One region of the Methylobacterium endophyticum genome, then DNA from elsewhere that is predicted to be linked to it. Evidence: predicted binding sites of a transcription regulator. Region 1 holds the regulator's gene; each other region holds the start of a gene.

The links. Region 1 encodes LexA, which represses DNA repair genes until DNA is damaged. Its sites were predicted from a motif close to TGTTCNNNNTGTGTTCNG; they were not measured.
Region 2: the regulator LexA is predicted to act here: its motif matches at 1,213-1,230, upstream of ssb (single-stranded DNA-binding protein).
Region 3: the regulator LexA is predicted to act here: its motif matches at 1,760-1,777, upstream of ACP56T_RS01575 (PA0069 family radical SAM protein).
Region 4: the regulator LexA is predicted to act here: its motif matches at 1,211-1,228, upstream of parE (DNA topoisomerase IV subunit B).

Annotation. Positions count from the first base shown of each region.
Region 1 covers NZ_JBNHES010000036.1:2,316-5,502, forward strand. Annotated here, with positions in the region: gene ACP56T_RS21565 (DNA-binding protein) at 1-138, opposite strand, end outside; gene ACP56T_RS21570 (helix-turn-helix domain-containing protein) at 199-579, shown strand; gene lexA (transcriptional repressor LexA) at 866-1,612, shown strand; partial or broken gene ACP56T_RS21580 (ComEC/Rec2 family competence protein) at 1,606-3,030, opposite strand; gene ACP56T_RS21585 (hypothetical protein) at 3,142-3,187, opposite strand, start outside.
Region 2 covers NZ_JBNHES010000001.1:230,969-234,155, reverse strand. Annotated here, with positions in the region: gene ACP56T_RS01030 (hypothetical protein) at 145-582, shown strand; gene ACP56T_RS01025 (DUF4174 domain-containing protein) at 657-1,094, opposite strand; gene ssb (single-stranded DNA-binding protein) at 1,363-1,920, shown strand; gene ACP56T_RS01015 (methyl-accepting chemotaxis protein) at 2,351-3,187, shown strand, end outside.
Region 3 covers NZ_JBNHES010000001.1:342,851-346,037, reverse strand. Annotated here, with positions in the region: gene ACP56T_RS01590 (glycosyltransferase) at 1-229, opposite strand, end outside; gene moaB (molybdenum cofactor biosynthesis protein B) at 352-912, shown strand; gene ACP56T_RS01580 (hypothetical protein) at 1,117-1,638, opposite strand; gene ACP56T_RS01575 (PA0069 family radical SAM protein) at 1,782-2,894, shown strand; gene ACP56T_RS01570 (ribonuclease HII) at 2,896-3,187, opposite strand, start outside.
Region 4 covers NZ_JBNHES010000018.1:481-3,667, reverse strand. Annotated here, with positions in the region: gene topA (type I DNA topoisomerase) at 1-784, shown strand, start outside; gene ACP56T_RS17930 (hypothetical protein) at 805-990, opposite strand; gene parE (DNA topoisomerase IV subunit B) at 1,290-3,187, shown strand, end outside.

The sequences.
Region 1 (3,187 bases):
AGTGCGCGGATTGAAGCCACGTGCAAGCGCCCATTCCCGAATGCTGATCCCTTCGGCCTCGAATGACCCTCGGATGTCGGGTAATGTGTCCTTCATACCCACCCTCGCAAACTCGTGAGGGCGCAATATGCAAACCATGGACGCATTTTGTCAACTTCTGACACAAGGGGCCAGATCGCGCATTCCCCCCCTCAAAGCATGGGGGCGGTGACAGCAGATGCTGTCCTCGATCGGGTTCGGATCATGACCGGCCTAAAGCGCGATATAGATTTGGCGCGCTTATTCGCCGTATCTAAGTCAACCATCACGACCTGGAGACGTCGAAACCGGGTTCCTTATTCAGAAATATTAGCTCTTCATTTCGAGAAAAAACTGGACTTTAGCTACTGTATTCTAGGCATACAGCAGTATAATCACCTCAACCTTGATCTTGACCTTGGTCCTCTGAAAGCTGACTTGAAGTTTTGGGAGGCGTTCAGACGTTTTCGAACCGAGATGCGCCGAGTGTACGGCCCAGAGGCGGGTGAGGAGACACCTGAGGGTTACAAAGGGGTTACAAGGACAGCAGATGACGTCTGATGGGTTACAAGGATGTTGTGCAAGAACAACATGTTACCTTAAATTGGCGGCGCGCCGTCGTAGTGCTGAGGGTTACCAATTGCGCGCCCTCTAATCCATTGTCGGAGATCATGTTTTTGCGGTCCGCCGCCAAATATCTCTGACAAGCCCGCCGCCAATTAGCGATTTCCGCCCCAAAAAGCGGCCGCCGACCGCCTTGCGGAACACTTCAGGAACGCTTAACGTGTTCGTGATTTGTTTCCGCGACCGTGCGCCGCGCCGGTTCGCCGAAAGGGGCAGACCGACGATGTTGACCCGTAAGCAGCTCGATCTCCTCCGCTTCATCCAGGAGCGCATGCAGGAGAGCGGGGTTCCGCCGTCCTTCGACGAGATGAAGGACGCCCTCGACCTCAAGTCGAAATCGGGCATCCACCGGCTTATCACGGCCCTGGAGGAGCGCGGGTTCCTGCGCCGCCTGCCGAACCGGGCGCGGGCCATCGAGGTGATCCGCATGCCGGAAAGCCTCGGCCGCATGCCGGTTTCTCCAACCCCCGCACCGTCGGCGGCGCCGGCAGGGGTGCGCCGCTTCACGCCGAGCGTGGTCGAGGGGGGACGCGCCAAGGCCGCTCCCCCGTCTCCCCCGAGCGTGCAGGTGGCGGACGCGGACGGGCGCTCCGTGAGCATCCCGGTGATGGGGCGGATCGCGGCCGGTACGCCGATCTCGGCGATCCAGAACCAGAGCCACGCGATCACCCTCTCGCCGGACTTCCTGACGAGCGGGGAACACTACGCCCTCGAGGTGCGGGGCGATTCGATGATCGAGGCCGGCATTCTCGACGGCGATCTCGTGGTCATCCGCAAGCAGGACACGGCCAATACCGGCGACATCATCGTCGCGCTGATCGACGACGAGGAGGCGACGCTGAAGCGCCTGCGCCGGCGCGGCTCTTCCATCGCCCTCGAGGCCGCCAACCCCGCCTACGAGACCCGCGTGCTCGGGCCCGACCGCGTCAGCATCCAGGGGCGGCTCGTCAGCCTGGTGCGGCGCTACTGAAGCGGCTCCACGGGTGCGTCGTCCGGCTCGGGAGCGTCGGACGCCGCCTCCGATGTGGCGGACGGGGAAACGGCAGGTAGAGCGGCGGCGGGCGTCATGGGGCGCCCCTCGGCGGCGGGAGGAGCGGCGGCGGCGGGCGTCTTGGATCGCCAGGGGCGGCCCGCGCCATCGGCATCGCGGCTCCCGGTGACGATCGCGCCCTCCGGTGCCCACCGGATCGCGACGGCGCCGCGCGACGCGAGGATGGCGCGATCGATCACGAGAGACGCCGCGCAGGATGACGGAGCGGGGCGCGGCGTGATCACGATGTCCGCGCGCGAACAATCCTCCGGGAAGGCGCGCCTGTCGCGGACGAAGGCGACGACGCGGCCCTCCGCATCCGCCGCGTTGCAGCCGAGCCGGTCGCAGTTTGCGGCGGCGAAGGCATCCGCCGGGCGGCGGCCGTCCCCGTCGGCACGCAGCCATTGCTCCAGCACGAAGGCGGAGGGCCGGCCGAGCGCGACGAGGCGCCCGTCCGCCCCCCGCGCGGCCGCGCCGCTGCCCTGCCGGTCGACATAGACGTCCTGGCGGACTGGACCGGCGGCGAGGCCGAGCCCCAGCAGGGTCGGCGCGAGCGCCAGCCAGCGCAGGCCCGAGATCGGAAGGGTCGCGAGCAGCAACCCGGCCGCGAGCAGCAGGAGCGCGGCCGTGCCGAAGGCGGGGACGACCACCACCGCCTGCGAGAATCCGGCGATCCAGGCCGAGATCGCCAGCATGCCTTTGACCGCGAGCCCCATCAGCCACCAAACGGGCCGGTCGAGGGCGAAGGGATAGGCGAGGATGCCGAGCACCGCCGCCGGCATCACGGCAAGCGACACGAGCGGCAGGGTCAGGGCGTTTCCGACGAGGCCGAAGGGCTGGATGTTCTGGAAGTGGTAGGTGGCGAAGGGCGCCGTGGCGATCTGCGCCACCAGGGTGGTCAGGAGCGTGCCCAGCACCGCCGACGCGGCGAGGCGGACCGTTCGGCCAATCCGGCCGGCGCCTTCCCTCGCCAGGAAGCGCCCGTCGATGAGCCGCGCGCAGGCGATCAGCCCGGCCACCGCGCCGAAGGACATCTGGAAGCTTGGGCCGAGCAGGCCCTCCGGCTCGCGGGCGAGCGCGACGAGCGCCGCGAGGGCGAGGTTGCGCATGCTCACCGCCGGCCGGTCGACGAGGATCGCGCCGAGCATGATCAGCGTCATCACGAGCGAGCGCTCGGCCGCGATGTCCCAGCCCGAGAAGACGCAGTAGGCGGTCACGCCCGCCATCGCCACGGCGGCGGCGATCTTCTTGATCGGCCACGACAGGGCGAGGAACGGCACCAGGGCGAGCCCGGCCCGCACCAGCCAGAACACCACCCCCGCCGCCAGCACCATGTGCAGGCCGGAGATCGAGACGACAAGGTTGCAGGTTGGCCGGCAAAGTTCGGAGTAACCCCTTCGGGGCGGCCTCCGCAGGTTCGTACGACCACGGCTCAGGAGGATCGGTGGGCTCGTGGTGGCGTGGAGCGCTTAACGGGGATCGTACTTGTTGCGCCGCTTGGCGGTTGCTACGGGC
Region 2 (3,187 bases), on a different contig from region 1:
GTTCGGCGCCGCGCGGGCGGGACCGGCGCCAGCGTGGCCGGAAACGCGCCAGAGACAAAAATGCACTGTCGGCGACCAGAACTGTTTTCGGGGGCCGGGCGTTTGAAGGGCATCGGGGGGCGTGGCTTGTTCGGAGAACGTGTGATGAAGCGGCTTCTTCTCGGATCGGCGCTGATGGCCGGCACCCTGGCGATGCTTCCGGCCACCGCCGAGGCACGCGGTTTCGGCGGCGGCGGGTTTCACGGCGGCGGCTTCCACGGCGGTGGATTCGGCGGCGGATTCCGTGGGTTCGGCGGCTATCGCGGCGCGGGCTTCGGCGGCGGCTGGGGCCATCGCGGGGGATGGGGATATCGCGGCGGCTACGGGCGCGGCCTCGGCTACGGGCTCGGCGGACTGGGGCTCGGCCTGGCCGTGGGCGGCCTCTACGGCGGCTATGGCTACGGCTATCCCGCCTACGGATACGGTTACGCCCCGGCCGCCTACGGCTACGATTACGGCTATGGCGGCGGCTGCTACACCGTGCCGCGCGTGCGCTGGACGCCCTACGGCTATCGCCGGGTCCTGGTTCAGCGCTGCTACTGACGCTCGGCTCGGATCGACCCGACGCGAGAGGGGCCGCCCTGGATGGGCGGCCCTTTCGCGTTTCGTCCCGCCGGCTACTTCGTTCCGCCGTTGCGGCGCTCGTCCTGCCGCATGGGCATCGCGTCGATGACGCGAAACAGCCGGGCGGAGGAAATCGGCGTGTCCGACACGAGCTTGGCGCCCCCGTCCTTGCCGACGAGCACGGCGGTGAAGCGGTCGGCGGGAAGGCCGAGCCGATGCCGGAGCGCCTGCGCCGCGACGTCCGCCCCCACCGCCTCGAGCGTCACCAGATCGCGCTCGCTGCGCTCGCCGGGGACGGCGTTCAGAAGGGATCTCTGCGTGCCCAGCCGATCGTCGGCGGCCGTGGGAGCCGACAGGACGAGGACCCGCGAGCGCCAGCGATAGGCCGCGAGCGGATCGTCCGGCGCGGCGGTCCCCGGCGAGGGCCCGGCCACCGCCAGGGAGAGCAGGACGCCCAACGGTACCCCGAGACATCTCGCCCGATCACCCATCGCTTCGACCTTTCCTTCGTTCGACCGGGACAACGTCGGGCCATGGAGCGGGGATCCGTACGGCGCTCCCGCAGTCCGCGCCGCCCGCTTCCGCGTCTCACCCGGCTTGCGAGCCGGATGGAACAATCATAGAACATTCGAATTCGGACCGGCTCGTCCACTTGGCCGGGGACAGCCCTCCCGAGACGGTTGCGGTCGCGGTCGGGGCGGCTCAGAAACGGCGCCCGGCCCTGACCGGCCCTGTGAGATCGACGGCGAGGAGAGAGCGATGGCGGGCAGCGTGAACAAGGTGATCCTGGTGGGCAACCTGGGGCGCGACCCCGAGACCCGCCGGCTCTCGTCGGGCGATCCGGTGGTCAACCTGCGCATCGCGACGTCGGAGTCCTGGAAGGACAAGATGTCGGGCGAGCGCAAGGAAAAGACCGAGTGGCACTCGGTGGTGATCTACAACGAGAACCTCGCCCGCGTGGCCGAGCAGTATCTGCGCAAGGGCTCGAAGGTCTATATCGAGGGCCAGCTCCAGACGCGCAAATGGTCCGATCAGTCGGGCGTCGAGAAGTACACCACCGAGGTGGTGCTCCAGCGCTTCCGCGGCGAGATGACGATCCTCGACGGGCGCGGCGGCGGCGATTCCGTGCCCGACGAGGACGGCGGCGGCCAGATCGGACGTGGTGGAGATCGTGGCGGCGACCGTGGCGGGGATCGCGGCGGCGACCGTGAGTATGGCGGCGGCCGCTCCCAGGGCGGCGAGCGCCGCCCGGCCGCGTCGAGCAGCGGCGGCGGCTCGCGCGGCAACTACGACCTCGACGACGACATCCCGTTCTAGCTTTCCCCACGGCGAGGACATCGCCGCGCGGTGAAAGAGGCATGACGGCCGTCCCTGGAGTGCGTCGGGCGCCTCGAAGCATTCGACGGGCTCTCGACCATTGTTTTGCCGTCTATCGGGACGGAGAATCCGAAGTGATATCTGCGGGATGTGCTCCGGCGCGTCCTGCGGTCGCGTGAGTTCGTGCTGCGTTGGCACTGTCCGGTCTTCCGGGCGCTAGGGCGACGTCGAACATGCGACCATCGGAAGCAGGCGTGCCGTTTTTCAGCATATCCGCTTTCGCGAGACTAAATTTCGAGCACGTACCGATACCAAACCTTAACCGTCACCGACGAATTCTCGCCGGGATGGTATCCGACCCGCTGTGCCCGCCCCTCATGAGAGGTTGACGCCGGTTCCGCCATCGCCCCGGAGATGGACGGATACCCGCATGCCCCGCTTCACGTTCACCGTCGCCCGACGCTTTCTCTCCGTCGCCGTCCTCGCCGGGGCGGTCCTGGCGCTCATGCTCGGGCTGTCGCTCTATGAGTTCCGCGGCCGCCTGATGCAGCAGAAGCAGCAGCAGGTGCGCCATGTGGTCGAGACGGCGCTCTCCTCGATCCGTCCGCTCGTGGAGCGCGCCCGCTCCGGCGCCCTCCCGGCGGCGGAAGCGAAGGCCCAGGCGATCGCGATCCTCAAGGAGATGCGCTACGACGGGGCGAACTACATCTTCGTCTACGACAACACCGGAACGCCGGTGGTCCATATCCGCAAGGACTATCTCGGCGTGAACCGCTGGGACGTGCGCGACCCGTCCGGCTTCTATGTCGCCCGCGCGATCATCGAGACCGCCCGCAGCGGCAAGGGCTATATCGAATACGCCAATCCCAAGCCCGGCCAGGACGTGAACTCGCCCAAGCTCAGCTATGTGGCCAGCGTTCCGGAATGGGACTGGGCGCTCGGGACCGGCATCTACATCGATGACGTCGACGCGGAGCTGCGCGACACGATCCTGTCCATGGTCAAGATCGGTCTCCCCGTCGCGGTGGGCTTCGTGATCCTCGTCCTGCTGCTGGCCCGCTCGGTCTCGCGCCCGCTGAAGGCGCTGACTGCCTCCATGGAGCGCCTCGCCTCGGGGGATCTGGAGGCGCCCATCGCCGGACAGGGCCGCGCCGACGAGATCGGCGACATCGCGGGCGCCGTTGCCGCGTTCCGCGAGGGGCTGAAGAGCCGCGCCCTCGAGGAGCGCGCCCGCGACGCGGTCGCCCGCCAGGAGGCCGATGCCGGC
Region 3 (3,187 bases), on a different contig from region 1:
GGACGATGCGGTCGCTCTCGGGATAGTCCTGGCGCGCCGCCGAGGCGAGGCTGTCGGCGGCCGCGCCGGGGCCCTCCACGATCAGGACCCGGACCTGCGGCCATGCCGACCCGTCCGGCAGGGTGCCGGGTCTCGGGAGCGCCGGCTCCGGGTCGCCGTGAGGCCAGCCGGCGACGCCGTGGGCGTCGGGCAACGCTCCCGGCGAGGACGATTCGGGTGGACGTGTCACGCTGGAAGGACCGTGCCTCGACGGCGCGAAGCATCGCAGGCAGAGATGAAGAGCGTCTTGCCGCGATGACGGACGCTCCCCGGCCCCCTATGCTCCGTCCCACGTCAGGACCGGAGAGTGACATGGCCCCGCCGCAGGACACCGCCCGCGCCTTCGTGCCGCTGTCGATCGCCGTGCTCACCGTGTCCGACACGCGCTCGCGGGCCGACGACCGCTCGGGCGACACCCTGGAGCAGCGCCTCACGGAGGCGGGCCACCGGCTCGCGGCCCGCTCCATCGTGCCCGACGAGATCGACGCGATCCGCCGGCAGGTGGAGAGCTGGGTGCGCGATCCGGGCATCGACGTGGTCGTCACCACCGGGGGCACCGGCTTCACCGGGCGCGACGTCACGCCGGAGGCCCTCGAACCCCTGTTCGAGAAGCGCATGGACGGCTTCTCCGCCGTCTTCCACCGCATCTCCTACGACAAGATCGGCACCTCGACCCTCCAGTCGCGCGCGACGGCCGGGGTTGCGGGGGCGACCTACATCTTCGTGCTGCCGGGCTCCCCCGGCGCCTGCCGCGACGCCTGGGACGGCATCCTCGCCCAGCAGCTCGACTACCGCCACCGGCCCTGCAACTTCGTGGAGATAATGCCCCGCCTCGACGAGCACCTGCGCCGCGGCGCCTCGATCACGGCCTGAAGGTCTCCCTCCCCCCGTTGCGGCGGAGGGTGGCCCTCGCGTCAGCGAGGGTCGGGAGAGGGGAGCGCCGTATCCGGAGAGGGCGCTCCCCTCTCCCGACCCGCTTCGCGGGCCACCCTCTCCCGCAGCAGGGAGAGGGGGCGCAGGGCGACGCCGAACGCACGACCCGAAACCGTAAAAGACCGTTCGACCGGCCTCCGAAAATCAGGCGCGTTCCAGCCTCGCGTTCAGCAGGCGCGGCTTGAGGCGCGGCATCATGGTCGGGCCGGCGACGAGGCGCTCGCGGCGCACGAGATCGCCCGCGCGCACGCCCTTCACGCCGATGACCCCCTCGCCATGGGCGGCGAGGCGGGCGGGCAGGCCCGCGTGAGGACGGCGCAGGCGCGCCAGCGCGACCTCCGGCCGGGCCGTGTTGACGAAGCGGTCGAGGGTGCGGATCCAGCCCTCGGCCGGCACGTCCCCGGCATCGAGGCAGAGCACCCAGTCACGCCGCGCCGCCCTGGCGCCGGCCGACCAAGGGCTCGCGCCCCCGGCGCGCACCACCAGCGTCGCCCCGGTGCCCTCGGCGACCGTCACGACGGATTCGTGCGCGGCGCCCGTCACGATCACCGCATCGGCCACGAGCCCGGCGGCGACGCCGCCGACGAGGGCGCTCAGGGTGTCGGCCAGCCGTTCGATCGCATCCGGATCGGCCGGGCGGCCGATATAGGTCAGAGCCGATATCATACGCGCCCATAACCGGATTTCGGCTTGAGGAACAGAAATCCGCGTCCCGCGCGCGCATTCGCCGGCCGTGCCGTCACGATCCCTGGGGGTTGCCGGCGGCTGCGGCATTCTTCGCCGCAAATGTTCGTGTTATGTTCTTTTCCATGCCGAGCCGCGATCCCGAATCCTCTCCCCCTCCGCGCCGCCTCGCCGCCAGCGAGAAGGCCGCCGGGACGCGGCGCGGGCGCGGCGCCACCGCCAATCCCGACGGCCGTTTCGAGGCGACCCGGACGGACGCCTTCGACGACGGCTGGGACAGGCCGGAGCCCGAGGGCCCGCTGCGCACCACGGTGACGCGGGAGGCGGCGCGCAGCATCATCAGCCGCAACGCCTCGCCGGACATCCCCTTCGACCGCTCGATCAACCCGTATCGCGGCTGCGAGCACGGCTGCATCTACTGCTTCGCGCGGCCGAACCATTCCTATGTCGGGCTCTCGCCGGGGCTCGATTTCGAGACGCGGCTCTTCGCCAAGCCCGACGCCGCGAAGCTCCTGGCCAAGGAGCTGTCGGCGCGGGGCTACACCCCGCGCACCATCGCGCTCGGGACCGCGACGGATCCCTATCAGCCGATCGAGCGCAGCCACCGCATCACGCGGAGCGTGCTGGAGGTGCTGCTGCGCTTCCGCCACCCCGTCGGCATCGTGACGAAATCGAACCTCGTGGTACGCGACGCCGACATCCTGTCGGAGATGGCGGCCCTGAACCTCGTCAAGGTCGCGGTGTCCGTCACCACCCTCGACCCCGATCTCGCCCGCCGCATGGAGCCCCGCGCGCCGCATCCGCGCCGGCGCCTGGAGGCGATCCGCGCCTTGAGCGAGGCGGGCATCCCGGTGATGGTGATCGCGGCCCCCATCATCCCGTCCCTGAACGATCACGAGATCGAGGCGATCCTCGCCGAGGCGCGGGCCTGCGGCGCGCGGGAGGCGAGCCATGTCCTGCTGCGCCTGCCGCACGAGCTCGACGATCTCGTCTCGGACTGGTTCGCCGAGCATTTCCCCGGACGCCGGGAGCATGTCTTCTCGCTGATCCGGCAGGCGCGGGGCGGCAAGGTCTACGATGCCGCCTTCGGCCGGCGGATGGTGGGCGAGGGGGCCTATGCGGAGCTGATCGCGCGGCGGATGCGGCTGGCGCGGGAGCGGCTCGGCTATCCGTCCGAACGGCTCGGGCTCGACGCCTCCGCCTTCACGGTTCCGCGCGCCCAGCTCTCGCTGTTCTGATCTACCGGGCTCCGAACCCGCGCGTGAAGGTCAGGCGGTGGTGGGGGCTGCGCCCGCGCGCGAACAGCCCGGCCCGGTGGGCGGCGGTGCCGTAGCCGACATTGCGCTCCCAGGCGTAGTCCGGGTAGCGCCGGGCGAGCACCCGCATCAGCCGGTCCCGGAAGGTCTTGGCGACGATGGAGGCCGCCGCGATCTGCGGCACGAGGCGGTCGCCGCCGATCACCGCCCGGCAGGGCTGGCTCAGGCCGGGGATGGCGTCGCGTCCGTCGACCAGCACCGGCCCGTCGAGTCGC
Region 4 (3,187 bases), on a different contig from region 1:
GGGAGACGGCACCTCCGGCGAGGGCGGCCAGCCCGGCGTGCGGGTGCTCGGGGACGATCCCGAGACGGGGCTGCCCGTCACCGTGCGCGACGGCCGCTTCGGGCCGTTCATCCAGCTTGGCGAGGCGTCTGCCGAGAAGGGCGCGGAGAAGCCGAAGCGCTCCTCCCTGCCGCCCGGAACGACGCCCGCCTCCCTCGATCTGGAGAAGGCCCTCAAGCTCCTCGCCTTGCCGAAGGAGATCGCGCGCCACCCGGAGAGCGGCGAGCCGATCCTCGCCGGCATCGGCCGCTACGGCCCTTACGTCCAGCACGGGCGGACCTACGCCAATATCGGCCGGGACGACGACATCCTCGAGGTCGGCGCCAACCGCGCCATCGATCTCATCGTCGCCAAGGAGCAGGGCGGCGGGCGCGGCGGGCGCCCGGCCGGCGATCCCGGCCGCGCCATCGGCAAGGACGAGGCGTCCGGCCGCGATCTCGTGGTCAAGGCCGGACGCTACGGCGCCTACGTCACCGACGGCGAGGTCAACGCGACCCTGCCGAAATCCATGAGCGCGGAATCCCTGACGCTCGAAGACGCCATCGGGCTGGTGAACGCCAAGCGCGCCTCGGGCGGGGGCAAGAAGACCACGCGCAACACGCCCAAGCGCAAGCTCACCCCCCGCAAGGCCGCCTCCGAGGACGACACGGCGGCTCCGGCGAAGAAGGCCGCGCCGCGCAAGACGTCGACAAAGGCGAAGACGGCGGCCAAGCCCAAGGCCGGGCCGAAGAAGGCGGCGGGCTGAACCCCGCGGCGCCGTCGCGATCAGACCAGATAGGTGATCGTGGCGGCGATGGCGGTGGCGAGGGTCGCCACCGCGACGGCGGTGCCGTTGAGGAAGCGCGCCTGCGTCGCGGCGACGGCCTCCTGCGCGCAGCCGAACGACTCGCCGGCGGCCCGCTCGATCCGCGAGAGCATGAGATGGCGCGCTTCGATGGCTGCGTGGCTCACGGCGTCTCCCCTCGCGTTTCGGGCGTGGTCCTGCCTGCGGCTGGCCACGTCTGCGAGGGCTGAACGGCCGAGCTGGCGATCGGTTCCGCCGGATTCGTCGGCGGGCGCGCACTGTGCCCGGTTCGCCACGCTCGGGGGCCGTGCGCCGGCCGCCGGCTGACAGCCGCCTCGCACCCGTGCGATGCTCGGGCGCGGGCGGATATGGAGCGGATGCTCTATCCGTTCCCGATGTGTTCCGATATCGTGGGCGGATGACAGCGCATGCGGCCAAACCAAGACCCGAGCGCGAGGCGGACCGCGTGAGCGACCCGGCCCGAGACCTGTTCGGTTCCGCGAAGGCGGCCAAGGCGACGACCCAGGCGGCCGGCACCCCCGCGCCGGGCGAGCGCCGCCGCGCTGCCGCCCCCCCCGTCGCCCCGGTGCCCGGCGAGGCGGAAGCCGGCTACGATGCCTCCGCCATCGAGGTTCTGGAGGGGCTGGAGCCGGTCCGGCGCCGCCCCGGCATGTATATCGGCGGCACCGACGAGCGGGCGCTGCACCACCTCTTCGCCGAGGTGATCGACAACTCCATGGACGAGGCGGTGGCTGGCCACGCCACCTTCATCGAGGTCGAGCTCGAAGAGGACGGCGCCCTCGTCGTCACCGACAACGGGCGCGGCATCCCCGTGGACCCGCACCCGAAATTCCCGGGCAAGTCGGCGCTCGAGGTCATCATGACCACGCTGCATGCGGGCGGAAAGTTCGATTCGAAGGTCTACGAGACCTCGGGCGGCCTGCACGGCGTCGGCATCTCGGTGGTGAACGCCCTCTCCGACAGGCTGGAGGTCGAGGTCGCGCGCAACCAGACCCTCTACCGCCAGACCTTCTCGCGCGGCCATGCGCAGGGGGGGCTGGAGACGGTCGGCCGGGTGCAGAACCGGCGCGGCACGCGGGTGCGCTTCCACCCCGACGCGGAGATCTTCGGCTCGCTGAAGTTCGACCCGCGCCGCCTCTTCAAGATGGCCCGCTCGAAGGCGTATCTCTTCGGCGGGGTCGAGATCCGCTGGCGCTGCGCGCCGTCGCTCGTCGAGGGGCTCGAGGGCGTGCCGGCGGAGGCCGTGCACCGCTTCCCCGGCGGCCTGCGCGACTATCTCGCCCGCGACATCGAGGGCAAGGAGCTCGTCACCGACGCGATCTTCTCCGGCAAGGTGACGAAGCAGGGCGGCCACGGCTCGCTCGAATGGGCGGTGGCCTGGATGGTCCAGGACGACGGCGTCTCCTCGTCCTACTGCAACACGATCCCGACGCCGGAGGGCGGCACCCACGAGGCGGGGTTGCGGGTGGCCCTGCTCCGCGCCCTGCGCGAGCATGCCGAGCGCGTGAACCAGGCCAAGCGCATGACGGCGGTGACCACCGACGACGTCATGGCGACCTGCGCCTCCATGCTCTCGGTCTTCATCCGCGAGCCCGAGTTCCAGGGCCAGACCAAGGACAAGCTCGCCACGGTGGAAGCCTCGCGCATCGTCGAGACGGCGATCCGCGACGCCTTCGACCACTGGCTCGCCGCCTCCCCCGCCCAGGCCAACAAGCTCCTCGACTGGGTGATCGAGCGCGCCGACGAGCGCCTGCGCCGGCGCCAGGAGAAGGAGGTCGCCCGCAAGTCGGCGACCCGCAAGCTCAGGCTTCCCGGCAAGCTCGCCGACTGCTCGGCCGCCGGCACGGCCGGCTCGGAGATCTTCATCGTCGAGGGCGACTCGGCGGGCGGCTCGGCCAAGCAGGCGCGCGACCGCGCGACCCAGGCGATCCTTCCGTTGCGCGGCAAGATCCTGAACGTCGCCTCCGCGAGCCGGGACAAGCTCGGCGCCAACCAGCTCATCGGCGACCTGACCCAGGCGCTCGGCTGCGGCACCGGCAACCACTACCGCGAGGAGGACCTTCGCTACGAGAAGGTCATCATCATGACGGACGCCGATGTCGACGGTGCCCATATCGCCTCGCTGCTGATCACCTTCTTCTACCGGCAGATGCCCAAGCTCGTGGACAAGGGGCATCTCTATCTCGCGATCCCGCCCCTCTACCGGCTCCAGCAGGGTACGAAGACGGCTTATGCCCGCGACGACGCCGACAAGGAGCGGCTGATCAAAAGCGTCTTCAAGGCCGGCAAGGTCGAGATCGGCCGCTTCAAGGGCCTGGGCGAGATGATGCCCGCGCAGCTCAA